3 regions of the Paenibacillus pasadenensis genome follow, and region 2 is predicted to be linked to each of the others. Evidence: predicted binding sites of a transcription regulator. Region 2 holds the regulator's gene; each other region holds the start of a gene.

The links. The regulator Rex, encoded in region 2, represses fermentation and respiration genes when NADH is low (regulators of the CRP and FNR family bind a similar motif). The targets are predictions, from matches to a motif close to TTGTGAAATATTTCACAA.
Region 1: B8V81_RS01955 (DUF1641 domain-containing protein) is a predicted target of Rex. The motif match lies at 3,076-3,093, and genes of this name have one in related genera.
Region 3: nadA (quinolinate synthase NadA) is a predicted target of Rex. The motif match lies at 2,020-2,037, and genes of this name have one in related genera.

The regions. Positions count from the first base shown of each region.
Region 1 covers NZ_NFEZ01000001.1:432,488-437,106, reverse strand. Annotated here, with positions in the region: gene B8V81_RS01970 (hypothetical protein) at 140-703, shown strand; gene B8V81_RS01965 (CsbD family protein) at 925-1,098, opposite strand; gene B8V81_RS01960 (NAD(P)/FAD-dependent oxidoreductase) at 1,285-2,463, opposite strand; gene B8V81_RS01955 (DUF1641 domain-containing protein) at 2,518-2,955, opposite strand; gene B8V81_RS01950 (phosphotransferase) at 3,480-4,394, shown strand; gene B8V81_RS25575 (hypothetical protein) at 4,511-4,619, opposite strand, start outside.
Region 2 covers NZ_NFEZ01000004.1:2,459,911-2,464,529, reverse strand. Annotated here, with positions in the region: gene B8V81_RS20185 (cell wall elongation regulator TseB-like domain-containing protein) at 138-665, opposite strand; gene B8V81_RS20180 (amidohydrolase) at 665-1,969, opposite strand; gene B8V81_RS20175 (redox-sensing transcriptional repressor Rex) at 1,944-2,606, opposite strand; gene dinG (ATP-dependent DNA helicase DinG) at 2,603-4,619, opposite strand, start outside.
Region 3 covers NZ_NFEZ01000004.1:47,664-52,282, reverse strand. Annotated here, with positions in the region: gene nadB (L-aspartate oxidase) at 1-929, opposite strand, end outside; gene nadA (quinolinate synthase NadA) at 967-1,905, opposite strand; gene B8V81_RS09875 (ABC transporter permease) at 2,186-3,142, opposite strand; gene B8V81_RS09870 (ABC transporter permease) at 3,143-4,225, opposite strand; gene B8V81_RS09865 (ABC transporter ATP-binding protein) at 4,226-4,619, opposite strand, start outside.

The DNA.
Region 1 (4,619 bases), on a different contig from region 2:
CCGGAAGGGAAAGCGACAGCAAGCGGAATGGAATGGCGCTAAACATGGAGCGGCGCGCGAACCGGTTAGGCGAAATAGAATACGCGGCGCAGCAATTCTCAACGAAGGAAGGACAGGTCCGCACGATCCGGGTTGGCGGTTGGACGAGCGGCCGGGTGCGGCCAGCCGCCGAATTCAGACGTTCAGCCGGCGCGATTCAACCGTGCTCGATGCGACGAAGCATGCCGAGGAGCAGCGGGCAGGCACCGCATTAGCGGACGCCGAAGGCTCGGGCGCCGTGCGAAAAATGGCCCTTATCAAAGGAAATCCGCATAAAATAGCGAAGAACGACGAAATCGAACGGATAAATCCGTCCGATTGGGCTTTTTTGGTCAAGAAAGAGTCAAAAAAGAGGGAGAGGTTGCTAATAAACCGAACATTTGTAGAGGTCCACCAAACAATAATGCGGAATATCCCGCTTCAAAACCCTCATTTCAAACGCAGGGCGGAAAATCGCCTCTTCCTCCCGAACGAACGGCTCGCCCGCTCCAAATGGCGCCGCTCAGGCCGACAGCAGGCAGCCAAGCAGCCAAGCAGCCAGGCAGCCAGGCGGCGGCATGACGCCGCAAGCCGAGCGCAGCTCCGCTTGCAGCGGAACAAAAAAGACAAGCTCCGCCGCGCTGCTTGCGCAGCAGGGAAGCTTATCGGGTGGGATCGGGAATGACTTGCCGAGTCGAGCGGCGGCGGTTCAGGCGGGCGCTCTGCCGGACCGCGCCTTACTGGCGGCGCTCCGCCGGACCGCGCCTTACTGGCGGCGCTCTGCCGGACCGCGCCTTACTGGCGGCGCTCTGCCGGACCGCGCCTTACTGGCGGCGCTCTGCCGGACCGCGCCTTACTGGCGGCGCGCGATACGCGCCTTACTGGCGGCGCGCGATACGCGCCTTACTAGCTACGGTCTTTCAGCTCGCCGATCTTCTCCTGCACCTCGCCCTTCGCCTTGTCGATCTTGCCTTCCGCCTGCAGGCGAGGATTGTCCGTCGCGTTGCCCCATTGATCCTTGACCTCGCCCTTTGCTTTGTTGACGGCGCCTTTTACTTTATCGCTCAGTCCATCTGCCATGTCTGATCGCTCCTTTTCGGTAAGGGTGGCCTTGCGGCATCTGGTTCTTCTTACCCGGAACGGGAAAGCGATAAACGAATCGCAGCCCGGCAAAGAGCCGCGCCCGCCTCGGACAAGGCTCTGAGAACGAAAAAGCCGCGCGGAAGGAATCGGAATTCCTTGCCGCGCGGCTGCTTGCCGAATCGCTTAGTAAGCCAGGGAGAACAGGCCGTTGATATGCGACAGGTAGCGGATGTTGGAGGCTTCCTTCATCAGCGTAGCCGGCAGGCCCTTCAAACGAGTCTGGTTGCCGCCGATCGTGCCGATCGCGTCCTTGCGGCCGAGCGAGCCCAGCGTACCGGAAAATACCGGCTGGAACGTATCGAGCGGATAGCCGTTGAAGTAGGCATGCAGGTTGTAGCCGATGAGCTCGCCCATCTGCCAGGCCAGCTGAGCCGTCGGAGGGAACGGACGGCCTTCCGGACCCATGACGACGGCGCTGTCGCCGGCGATGAAGACATCCGGGTGGGACGTCGACTGCAGTCCTTCCGTCACCGTCGCGCGGCCGCGGTTGACCTCGATGCCCGAGTTCGCCACGACAGCGGTGCCTTGCACGCCGCCGGTCCAGATGACCGTGCTCGACTCGATCGTGCTGCCGTCCTTCAGGGAAACGGTCTTGCCTTTCATCTCGGTGATCGGCAGGCCCGTCTTGAAGACGACGCCGCGCTTCTCGAGAGAAGTCGTCGCGCGCTCGACCAGCTCGGCCGGGAAGCCCGGGAGGATCGTCGGAGCGGCTTCGACGCAGTACAGGGACACGTCATCGTAGCTGATGCCGTGCTGCTTCACGAGGCCCGGCAGCATGTCGGCGAACTCGCCGACGAGCTCGATGCCCGTCAGGCCGCCGCCGCCGACGACAAAGGTCAGGTCGGCCTTGTCGCCGGACTGCTTGTATTTCGCCACGGAAGCCTCGACATGCGCCTTCAGCTTGTTGGCATCGGCGACGGACTTGAGAGTGAAGCTGTGCTCCTGCAGGCCCGGGATGCCGAAGAAGGCCGTTTCGGTGCCGAGGGCGATGACGAGCGCGTCATACGACAGCGTCGTGCCCGTGCCGAGCTTGACGGTTTTCTCGTCCGGCTTGATCTCGGTCACTTCGCCGATCTTCAGGTCGATGTCCTTGCCGCGCAGCAGCTTGTCGAGCGGCAGCGCGACGTTGCCCTCGGACAGGTTGCCGACGGCCAGACGGTGCAGCTCGGTGATGATTTGATGCGCATTGATGCGGTTGACGACCGTAATCTGGGCTTGCTCCGGCGTAAAATGCTTGCGCGCCGTCGTGGCAGCGAGAAGTCCGCCGTAGCCGCCGCCCAGGATAAGAATATGCTTGGCCATGTTCATCCTCCGTTCACGTTCTATCGGCCTCCGCGCGGGAGGACGGGATTCGTTCTAGTTCTTCTGCTTTTCCTTTTCGCCGAGCGCTTCGAGGAACGCCTGCGTGAAGCGCAGCGTGCGCTGCACGTTCGGATCCTTGAGCATGCGCAGCATGCCGAACAGGCCGACCGTGTTGGACTCGTTGGCCGCATGGTCGCCTGCCTCGATCGCTGCTTGAGCGACCGTTTTCGTCTTGTCGACGATCGGCTTGACCATTTCGCCCAGGCCGCCGCCGAAGTCGCTCAGCAGCACCTTGTCGGTAGCGAGGGACTTGGCCACGTCATAGGAGCTGGTCATGAGGGTCACGATTTCGGCCAGCTTCGGAAGATTGTCGACGAGCACCGTAAGGGACTGCTGCACTTCCGGCTTCATGAGCTGGTCAAGAATGTCGCGCTGCTGCGCGGCGGCCGGCTCTTGCGTCGCCACCGCTGGAGTGGTTTGGTTGTCGGACATGGAAATACTTCCTCCTTTACTCTGGAAATGCGGTTCCGCCCCCATGCGGCCGCTGGACGGCCGGTCGGGGAGGCAATTCGCTTCGCTGCGGGATCGGCAGGCTCGCGGGCCGGGACGGCTTTGTACCAAATTTCACAAAACAAGGCGCAAAATCTTGCCCGTACCCGCTGACCTGCTGCACCCGGCCGCGAACGACGAGGGTCGGTCGCTTTCCCGGTCTTTGCGTTGTCGGCCCGTAAACGGCCCGGAACTTCTACACGTAAGTTTACAACTTAAACGACGGAACTGCAAAAGAAAAATGAGGATTCCCTCGACAGAATTTACAGGCCGCAAGCGTTTTATGCGCCCCCGCAGACGCCATCCGGAAAAATGGCGCCATTTCGCGGCGGGCGGCAGATTTGCGCGAGGCGGTTGCCGGCGCGGACACGGCTCGGGGCCGCTTGTTAAGCTAACGGGCCGTCATGCGTAACTTTTAGGGAATGTAGACATCTAAATAACATAAGGAACGAGGAGGCGGACTATTCATGGGAGGAACGAATTTATGGGATGCGGAGTGGGAGATCGACGAGGAGCAGGCGCGGACGCTGATCGGCAGACAATTTCCTCAGCTGTCATCGAAGCAAGTGAAGCGTTTGGGCTGGGGCTGGGACAATACGGTTTTTCTCATCGGGGATGAGTACGTGTTCCGGTTTCCAAGAAGAACATTTGCAATCGGCACGATTCGTATAGAAGGGAAGCTGCTGCCGAAGCTGGAGCCCTATATGACCATCCCCTATCCGAAACCGTTGTTTTACGGCGAAGCAAGTGACGAATACCCGGCGCCATTTCTTGGCTATGCCTACGTGCCAGGAGATTTCCCCATCGGCTTGACGGAAGAACGCCGGGCTTTATCGGTAGAAAAGCTGGCGAAATTTTTGCGCAGATTGCATGAGTTTCCCGTGCAGGCGGCGCTGAAGGGCGGAGCTCGGCAAGATCATCGAAACTTGACGGACATCGCGTCGCGCAAAGTGCAAATGACGGGATTTCTATCGAAGGTGGTTGAACACTTGTCGCCGGAGGAGTCCGATGCGATCGAAGCGTATATGGGCAGGCTGCAAAAGGACCGTGTCGAGTCGGTGAATGTGCTGCTGCATGGCGATCTTCATTTCAAAAATATGCTTGTGAATGAGAACGGGATCGTTTCCGGCATCATTGATTGGGGCGATCTGAACGTAGGCCATCCGGCTTGCGATTTGAGCGTTGCTTATAGCTTTTTGCCGCCTTGCGCTCGCGGCGCGTTTTTCGAGACGTACGGAGGAGCGGACGAGGAAACGAAGCTGCTGGCGCGGCTGATCGCGGTATACATCCCCATCCTGATCTTGATGCAAGCGGTCGATGACGGGAATGAAGCGATTGCGGCAGAGGCGAAATCCAACATCATGCGGGCCTTGTCGGATTAGGCGTAAAAAAAGCGCATGGAACCGCTCGAGCGGTTCCATGCGCTAAAACCATAGGCGAGCCGGCAAAGCCGGCTCCTGGTCGGAGCACAGCCGGATGCGCAAAAACCGCGCGGCTGCTACATCCAACTGTCGATATCGTCATCGTCGATATCGTCTCCCTCAAGATCGACGCCGGCACTAGCGGCGTCAGCGACGTCGCCTTCCTCGCCAATGCCGCCGGCACTA
Region 2 (4,619 bases):
CTTTAGGATCGAAGCGGCCAGCGGACTGGCCGTCCTCATGCGTATTCGCGCCTTGTGATGGCTTCTAGTATATCACAATTGCTATACGATGAGTATATCACTTCGACTTTGATAGAGGGCAGGCAAATGTGAACAAATCAGGAAGAACGTTTGGCGGTCAAGGAATACGTGGCTCGTTCGGCGCCGGTCTTGAAGTCGTAGAACTCGTAAAAGTAGCGCAGCTGGTCCGTTGTCCGGGAGTAGTACGCTTCCCATGCCGGCGAGCCCTGATGCCAGGCCGGACGGACATGGAGCAGCTTGGCGTCCGGCTTCGCCGCGAGCAGCTTGGCGCGGATGTCCTCCTCCGTCGCGCTCTCCGCCGCATTCTCGGCATAGGGAGCCCGCTCCGGCAGCAGCCAGACGACGAGCTGGCGGCCTTCGGCGGTGCTGCCGCGCACGATCCAGAGCGGCTCGTCCCACACATACTTCTCGGCGGAGGCGACCTCCGTCAGCCCCGCCTGCTCCTTGGCCAAGCTCGCCGCCTGCGCCTCGCCTTGCCAGACCGGCTGCTGGATGCTCCGCAGCTCGGCATGGATCAGCGCCAGCAGCAGGATCAGCGCCAGCACGGCGACGACCGTCCAGCCCCGGCGGGTAAAGTACCAGCGAGGACTGCGGCTGCGGGCCATCAGGCCCCGGCGAGCCTGCGGTAGCAGGCTTCGGCTTCAGCCAGGATCTTCTCCTCGTCGAGCAGCAGGCAGACGCCGCCCTGCACGACCTGGCGTCCGTCGACCCAGACGTCGCGCACGTCGCGTCCCGAAGCGGAATAGACGAGATGGGAGACGATGTCCGTGCGCGGGTAGAAATGCGGCTGGTCGGCGTCCAGCGAGATGAAGTCGGCCTTGAGTCCCGCCTTCAGCGCGCCGAGCTCCGGCTGCCGGATCGTCGCCGCGCCGCCGAGCGTCGCGAGCTGAAGCGCCTGCATCGCCGGCACGACGGTCGGGTCGCCGCTGACGCCCTTGTGGACGAGCGCGGCGAGCCGGATCTCGTCGAACAGGTCGAGATTGTTGTTGCTCGCCGCGCTGTCCGTGCCGAGCGAGACGGCGACTCCGGCCTTCAGCAGCTCCGGCACGCGGGCCACGCCGCTCGCGAGCTTCAGGTTGCTGGCCGGATTGTGAGAGACGGCGACGCCGCGCTCGGCGAGCAGCGCGATCTCCTCGTCCGTCAGATGCACCGCATGGGCGACGAAGCTCGGACGGGAGAACAGGCCGAGACGGTCGAGATGCGCCACCGGGCGCAGGCCGTACTCGCGCAAGTTCTGCTCGACCTCGGCGCGCGTCTCCGACATATGCGTATGCATCGGCAGGTCGAGATCATGCGCCGCCTGCACGAACGCTTCGATGAACGCCGGCGGGCACGTATACGGCGCATGCGGGCTCATCATCGTCGCGATGCGGCCGTCCGCCGCGCCGTTCCAGTCCTTGGCGAACTGGACCGCCTCCGCCAGCTTCTCGCGCTGCACCTCTTCCGGGCAAAGGCCGATCGCGCCGCGCATCAGCACGCCGCGCATGCCGGAGCGCTCCACGACCTGGGCGACCTGGTCCATCCGGTCGTACATGTCGACGAATGTCGTCGTGCCGCTTTTGAGCATCTCCAGCACGGCCAGCGAGGTGCCCCACTTGACGTCGGCGTCCGTAAATTTCGCTTCCATCGGCCACATGTAGTCCTGCAGCCACGTCTGCAGCGCCTCGTCGTCCGAGAAGCCGCGCAGCAGCGACATCGCCGCGTGGCCATGCGTGTTGATCAGTCCCGGCATGTAGACGCGCCGGCTGCCGTCGATCCGCACGGAGATCGCGTCGGCCTCCTGCGGACGCTCTTCTCCGATATAGACGATGCGGTCGCCGTCGACGACCATATGGCCGCGCACGACCGGCTGGGCTTTGTCCATCGTCACGAACGTCCCGTTTTCAATCCACCATTTGCTCATGTTCATCCGTCCCGTCTTTATCCATATAGTAGGCCAAGCTCAGCAGCTGCGTCGTGAAGTCGGCGTAGTGGATCCGCACCTTGTCCGGAGCCTTGAGCACGACCGGCGCGAAGTTGAGGATGCCCGTCACGCCCGCCTCGATGAAGCGGTCGGCGACGTTTTGCGCCTCCGCGGCCGGCACCGTGATGATGCCGATCTGGATGCCGTCCTCCCGCACCTTGTCCCGCAGCCGCTCGATCGGCAGCACCTCGAGCCGGTTGATCCGCATGCCGATCTTGGCCGGGCTCGCGTCGAACACGGCCGTGATCTTCATGTTGTCCTTGAGGTAGCTGCTGTAGTTGCACAGCGCATGGCCGAGGTTGCCCGCGCCTGCGAGCGCGACCTTCATCGGCTGGTCGAGCTTCAGGATGCCGCGGATCTTCTCGATCAGATAGTTGACGTCGTACCCGACGCCTTTGCGTCCGAACTCCCCGAAGTAAGCCAGATCCTTGCGGATCTGGGCGGGATTGAGATCGAGCTTGCGCCCGAGCTCCTGGCTGCTGACGGTCTGCACGTCGCGCACATGCAGGTCGTTCAGCACCTGCAGATAGACCGGCAGCCGCCGCACGACCGCTTCGGATATCGGTTTGCCCTGCTTGCTCATCGCTGCTCGGCCCCCTTCGCTTCGTCCTGCAGCCATTCCCTCATGCGGGAAGTGAACTGCTCGGCATGCATCGTTTCAATTTTAGGCCCTGGCAGCGAATAGAGGAAGTGCTTTCCATAAAAGGTATCGATGACGCGCGTATCGTACAGCAGCACGATGCCTTTGTCGCGGGACGTGCGGATGAGCCGGCCGAAGCCTTGCTTGAAGCGGATGACCGCCTGCGGCACCGACAGCTTCATGAACGGATTGTGGCCCGCCTCCTGCAGCAGCTCCGCCTTGGCCTCCTGCAGCGGATGGTTCGGCGGCTGGAACGGCAGCCTCACGATCGCCAGGCAGACGAGCGCGTCGCCGGGAATGTCCACGCCTTCCCAGAAGCTGCTCGTGCCGAGCAGCACCGACGCCGGCTGCTGGCGGAACAGCCGCGTCAGCTTGCTGCGGTTGCTGCTGTCCACTCCCTGGCCGAGCACCTGGATGCCCGCTCCGGCTAGCGCTTCCTTGAGCGGCTCGTACACTTCCTTCAGCATCCGGTAGCTGGTGAACAGGACGAGCATCCGTCCGCCCGTCTCGACCGCCGCAGCGGCCAGCGAGCCGAGCAGCTTGTCCATGTAGGCCGGATCGGCAGCCGCTCCCTTTACCTTGGGAAAGTCGCGCGGGATCATGACGAGCGCCTGCGAGCGGTGCTGGAACGGCGAAGGCAGCTGCACCGTGCGCGCCTGGCGCTCGTCGCCAAGCTTCAAGCCGAACTGCTCGGCGGCGTACTGGAACGTCTTCTGCACGGTCAGCGTCGCCGACGTGATGACGACGCTTTTTTTGCTGTCGAAAAAATGCTCCCGGATCTGCGCGCTCACATCGGCCGGCACCGTATGCAGCTGCACGCTCTTCGTCCGCGCGCTCTGGTAGGACTCGATCCAGTACACCATTTCCGGCTTGTCCGCCCGCACGAACACCTTGAGCTCGTCGCGGATGCGCCCGGCGTCCTTGACCGCACCGGCAAGATCGGTGATCATGCCTTGCAGCGACAGGTCGTCCAGCTTGTCCTTCATGTCCGAGCTCATCTTGTCCAGCACCTTGACGACCTGGTTCATCTCCTTGAAGAACAGCGACTCCTCGAATTCGATCGCTTCCCAAGCTTTGGGGAGCGCGCCGGGCTTGAGCCGCAGGATCGTCTGTCCCGCCTCGGCCGCGCCGCCTCCAGCGCTCGGCGAAGCGAGCGCCTGCAGCAGCTCGAACAGCTTTTCCCACGTATCCTTGAGCGAGCCGAAGCGCGGGATGACCTCGTCGAGCTGCTCCGTCCATTTGGCGACCTCGTCGGCATCCTCGCCCTGGATCTGCATCCGCAGCTGGGGCAGCAGGCCGTTCCTCGAATCCTTGGCCAGCCGGTTCGCCAGGTTGAGGAAGCCGTAGAAACCGAGCTGCTGTCCCAGATGCTTGCCGGCCACCTCCTCGAGCTGATGGCCCTCGTCGATGACGAGGTATTCGTAGGACGGCAGCAGCCGGTGGTCGGCGCGGATGTCGGTGAACAGCAGCGAATGGTTCGTGATGACGATGTCGGCGAGGTTCGACTCCTGCTTGGCCCGGTGGTAGAAGCAGCGCTTGAACCACGGACAGGCGCGGTTCAGGCAGGAATCCGCGTCGCTGGAGACCGTGTTCCAGAACTCCGCGCCGCGGTTGCCGAAGTTCAGCTCCTCCTGGTCGCCCGTCTCCGTCTCGCCGAGCCAGACGAGCATCTGCGAGGCGGTCTGCCGCTCCTCGCTGCCCGCCGCCAGCTCCAGCGTTTGCAGCCGCGTCTCGAACTTGCGCAGGCACATGTAGTTGCCCCGGCCCTTGAAGACGCTTGCGCGGAACTTGAACGGCAGCACGTCGCGCAGCAGCGGCAGGTCGCGTTGGCGCAGCTGCTCCTGCAGATTGATCGTGTGCGTGCTTATAACGATCTTGCGCTCGTTTTTGATTCCGAAATAGAGCGAAGGAATGAGATAGCCGAGCGATTTGCCCGTGCCGGTGCCGGCTTCGATC
Region 3 (4,619 bases), 2.4 Mb from region 2:
TCGAGATAGACAAATGTCGCGCCGGTCTGCTCCAGCTCGCTGACGATCGCGTTGGCGACGACGTCGCGCGGCGCGAGCTCCAGCTGCGGGTGGTACCGCTCCATGAAGCGCTCTCCGTGGATGTTGCGCAGCACCGCTCCCTCGCCGCGCACCGCCTCGGAGATGAGGAAGCGCGGCGCGCCCGGATAACAGAGCGTCGTCGGGTGGAACTGGATGAACTCCATGTCCCGGATGTAGGCGCCGGCCCGGTAGGCCATCGCCACGCCGTCGCCGGTCGCCACCTCGGGATTGGTCGTATAGCGGTACATCTGCCCGGTGCCGCCGGTGCAAAGGATCGTCGCCTTGCCGCGCACGAACACCCGGCTTCCGTCCGGCTTCTGCACGAGCGCGCCGCAGCATTCGCCGTCCCGCGTGATGAGGTCGATCGCGAAATGGTCGTCCCATACCTCGATGTCCTCGTTCGCCAGCGCGCGCTCGGACAGCGCGCGCACGATCTCGTAGCCGGTCGCGTCGCCGTTGGCGTGCAGGATGCGGCGCTGGCTGTGCGCGCCTTCCTTGGTCAGGGCGAACTCGCCGTTCTCGCGGTCGAACTGCGTGCCCATGTTGATGAGCGTGCGGATGCCTTTCGGCCCTTCATGGACGAGCACCCCGACGGCGTCCTCGTCGCATAGCCCGGCTCCGGCGACGAGCGTATCCTGAAGATGGAACTCCGGCTTGTCCTCGTCGGAGATGACGGCCGCGATGCCGCCCTGGGCGTAGCGGGTATTGCTGTCGAGGAGCGATTTTTTGGTGATCATGAGCACCGAGCCGCGCTCGCTCGCCCGCAGGGCGGTGAAAAGGCCGGCGATGCCGGCCCCGATGACGATGACGTCCTTCTCGACGACAGGCAGGGCGTCCAGGTCGAGCTCCACCAGATATCTAGGAATCATAGGTCGGTTCTCCTCCGAACATGGGAGTAGCGCATGGCTACTTGACCAGCAGCATGCGCTCCAGGGACAGACGGGCTTTGTCGGCAACCTGCGGCGGCACGTAGATCTGCGGAGACATGTTCTCCAGGCAGCGCACGAGCTTCTTCAGGTTGTTGACCTTCATGTTCGGGCAGACGAGATACTTCGTGGCGAAATGGAACGTCTTGTCCGGGCTGTCCAGGCGAAGCTGGTAGCCGGTGCCGTCCTCGGTGCCGACGATGAATTCCTTGTTCGGCGATTCCTTGCAGTATTTGATGATCGCAGTCGTGCTGCCGACAAAATCTCCGAGCGCGACGACTTCCGGACGGCATTCGGGATGGACGACAAACTCCGCGTTCGGATATTTGGCCTTCATCTCCTCGACGTCCTTGACAGTCAGCATGTCATGCGTATTGCAGTAGCCTTCCCAGATGATCATCTTTTTGTCCGTCTTCTGCTGGACGTAGTGGCCGAGGTTTTTGTCCGGCACCCAGATGATCTCGTCGCCTTCGACCGAGTTGACGACCTTGACGGCGTTCGCCGACGTGCAGCAGATGTCGGTCTCCGCCTTGATTTCGGCCGAGGAGTTGATGTACGTGACGACCTTGGCGTTCGGATGCTGGGCCTTCAGTTTGCGGAGCCCGTCGACGTTGACCATGTCGGCCATCGGGCAGCCGGCGCGCTCGTCGGGAATGATGACCGTCTTGTTCGGAGCGAGAATCTTGGCGCTCTCCCCCATGAAGTGCACGCCGCAGAATACGATCGTGTCCGCATCCGTCTCAGCGGCCTTTTGGGCGAGCAAAAAGGAATCCCCCCGGAAATCGGCCACTTCCTGAATTTCGTCCCGCTGGTAATAGTGGGCGAGAATGATCGCGTTGCGCTCCTTCTTGAGCTGCAGCAGCCTCTCCCGCAATTCCCGGTTTTGCTCTGCCTTGCGTTCCAGAGCCAGTGCTTCCACGGCGCTTCCTCTCCTTCGGTCCATCGAGTCGCCAGCCGATTGTCACGCCGAGCCGACCCGTATAGTATGCGGCATTCGTCCCCGTCTCAATAGGGAACGGAAGCCGTTTCAAGCAAGTGAAATGATTCACATGTTACAAAGAAGTGACGAATCAGTACACCTAATTTACACTTCGCCGGGTACACTGTCAACCGACGGTTCAAGCGATTTCAAGACCATTTCCCAGGAAATTGAAACGGAAAGAAAAAAGCTCCCCGCAAGTGCGGGAAGCTGGGGAAAATCAGCGCTTGCTGGGATCGTAAGGCTCGCCGACTGCGGCCGGAGCCCGGCTCTTGCCTGCGGCGATCGCCAGCACGAGCAAAGTCAGCACGTACGGCAGCATGTACAGGAACTCGTTCGGAATCGACTTCGACCAGTCGAACAGGCCCGCCTGGAAGCGGAGCGCTTGCGTGAACCCGAAGAACAGCGCCGCTGCGGCCGCGCCGATCGGATGCCAGCGGCCGAAGATGACCGCCGCAATCGCGATGAAGCCTTGGCCGCTGATCGTCGTGTGCGAGAAGTCGTACGTCGTCGTCAGCGAGATCGTCGCGCCGCCGAGGCCGGAGAGCGCGCCGCTCAGCAGGACGCCGATGTAGCGGTACTTGGTGACGCTGATGCCGACCGTGTCGGCCGCGCCCGGATGCTCGCCGACCGAGCGCAGGCGCAGGCCGAAGCGCGTGCGGTAAAGCGCGTACCAGCTGACGAAGACGAGCAGGTAGCACAGGTACGTCGTCGGGTACGCCTTGAACAGCGCGTCGCCGATCAGCGGGATGTCCGACAGGAACGGCACGTTGTACTTGGTGAACGCGATGCCGGACAGGTTCTCCGTCTGGCCCGAGCCATTGAACAAGCTCTTGACGAGGTAGACCGTCAGGCCGAGCGCCAGGATGTTGATGACGACGCCGATGATGACCTGATTGGCCTTGAACGTGATCGTCGCGACCGCATGCAGCAGCGAGAACGCCGCTCCGAGCACGATCGACATCAGCACGCCGAACCAGGCCGACGCGCCGCCGAGGCCCCACTCATGGCCGTAATAGGTGAAGACGGCGGAGCTGAAGGCGCCGATGATCATGAGGCCCTCGAGGCCGATGTTGACGACGCCCGAGCGCTCCGAGAAGATGCCGCCGAGCGCGACCAGAATGAGAGCGGTCGAGAAGACCAGCGTCGTATTGAGCAGAAGACCGATTGTATCCATCTAGGCCGCCTCCTTCCTTTCTTCGCGCCGTTTGCGGAAGAACGGCTTGAGGAACCATTTGACGATGCCGTGGCTGGCGACGAAGAAGATGACCGCCCCGATGACGATGCGGATGATCTCGTTCGGTACGTCGGCCTCGAAGCTCATGCCGGTGGAGCCGTAGCTGAGGAAGCCGAACAGCAAGCCGCCGAAGATGATTCCGAACGGATTGTTGCCGCCGAGCAGCGAGACGGCGATGCCGTCGAAGCCGTAGCCTGGCAAGGCGTTCATGACCGCCATCGACTTGAACACGCCGAGCGATTCGAACGCGCCGCCCAGGCCGGCGAGCGCGCCGGAGATCATCATCGCCTTGACGATGCTGCCCTTGACGTTGATGCCGGCATAGTGGGCCGCGTCCGGATTGAAGCCGGAGGCGCGCAGCTCATAGCCTTGGCGGGTGCGCCACAGGATATAGTAGAAGACGAACGCGCACAGCACCGCGACCAGCGTGCCCCAATGGACGCGGGCGTTGTCGAGGATGCTGACGAGCCAGTCCATCGAGGCCGAAGCCGTCTCCTGGACGTCCTTGGAGCGGTTCTGTCCCGGCTCGACCATGACGACGCGCACCATGTAGTTGGCGAGGTAGTAGGCGATCCAGTTGAGCATGATCGTCGAGATGACCTCGTTGACGCCGCGCGAAGCCTTCAGCCAGCCGGCGATGCCGGCCCAGAGCGCGCCGGCGATGCCGCCGACGATGACGGCGAGCGGCATGTGGATGAACCACGGCAGGTCGAGGTTGATGCCGATCCACGTGGCGGCCGTCATGCCGGTGATGAACTGGCCCTCGGCGCCGATGTTGAACAGGCCGGCACGGAACGCGAAGGCGACCGCGAGACCGGTGAAGATGAGCGGCGTAACTTGGCGGATCGCTTCGCCGAAATCGTACTTCGAGCCGAAGATCTTGTTGAGCATCGCTCCGTACGCTTCCCACGGGTTGTAGCCGCCGAGCCACATGACGATGGCGCCGACGAGCAGGCCGAGCACGATCGCGACGAACGGCACATAGGTCTCCTGCTTGGTGAAGATCTTGTTGAACGCTTGCACTTAGCTTTCCCCCTGTCTAAGGGCGGTATCGGACGCGGCGCTGCCGAGGGCGTTGCCCGCCATCATGAGGCCGATCTGCTCTTCGTTTTTCTCGTCGGCATCCATCTGGCCCATGATGCGGCCCTCGTAGATGACGGCGAGACGGTCGGAGAGGCCGTACAGCTCCTCGAGCTCGAACGAGACGAGCAGCACCGCCTTACCGGCGTTGCGGGCTTCGATCAGCTGCTTGTGCACGAACTCGATCGCGCCGACATCAAGGCCGCGGGTCGGCTGCACGGCGATGATCAGCTCGGGATCGCGCGTCAGCTCGCGGGCGATGATCGCCTTCTGCTGATTGCCGCCGGACAGCGACCGCGCCTCCGTATGGATGCTCGACATGCGGACGTCGAATTCA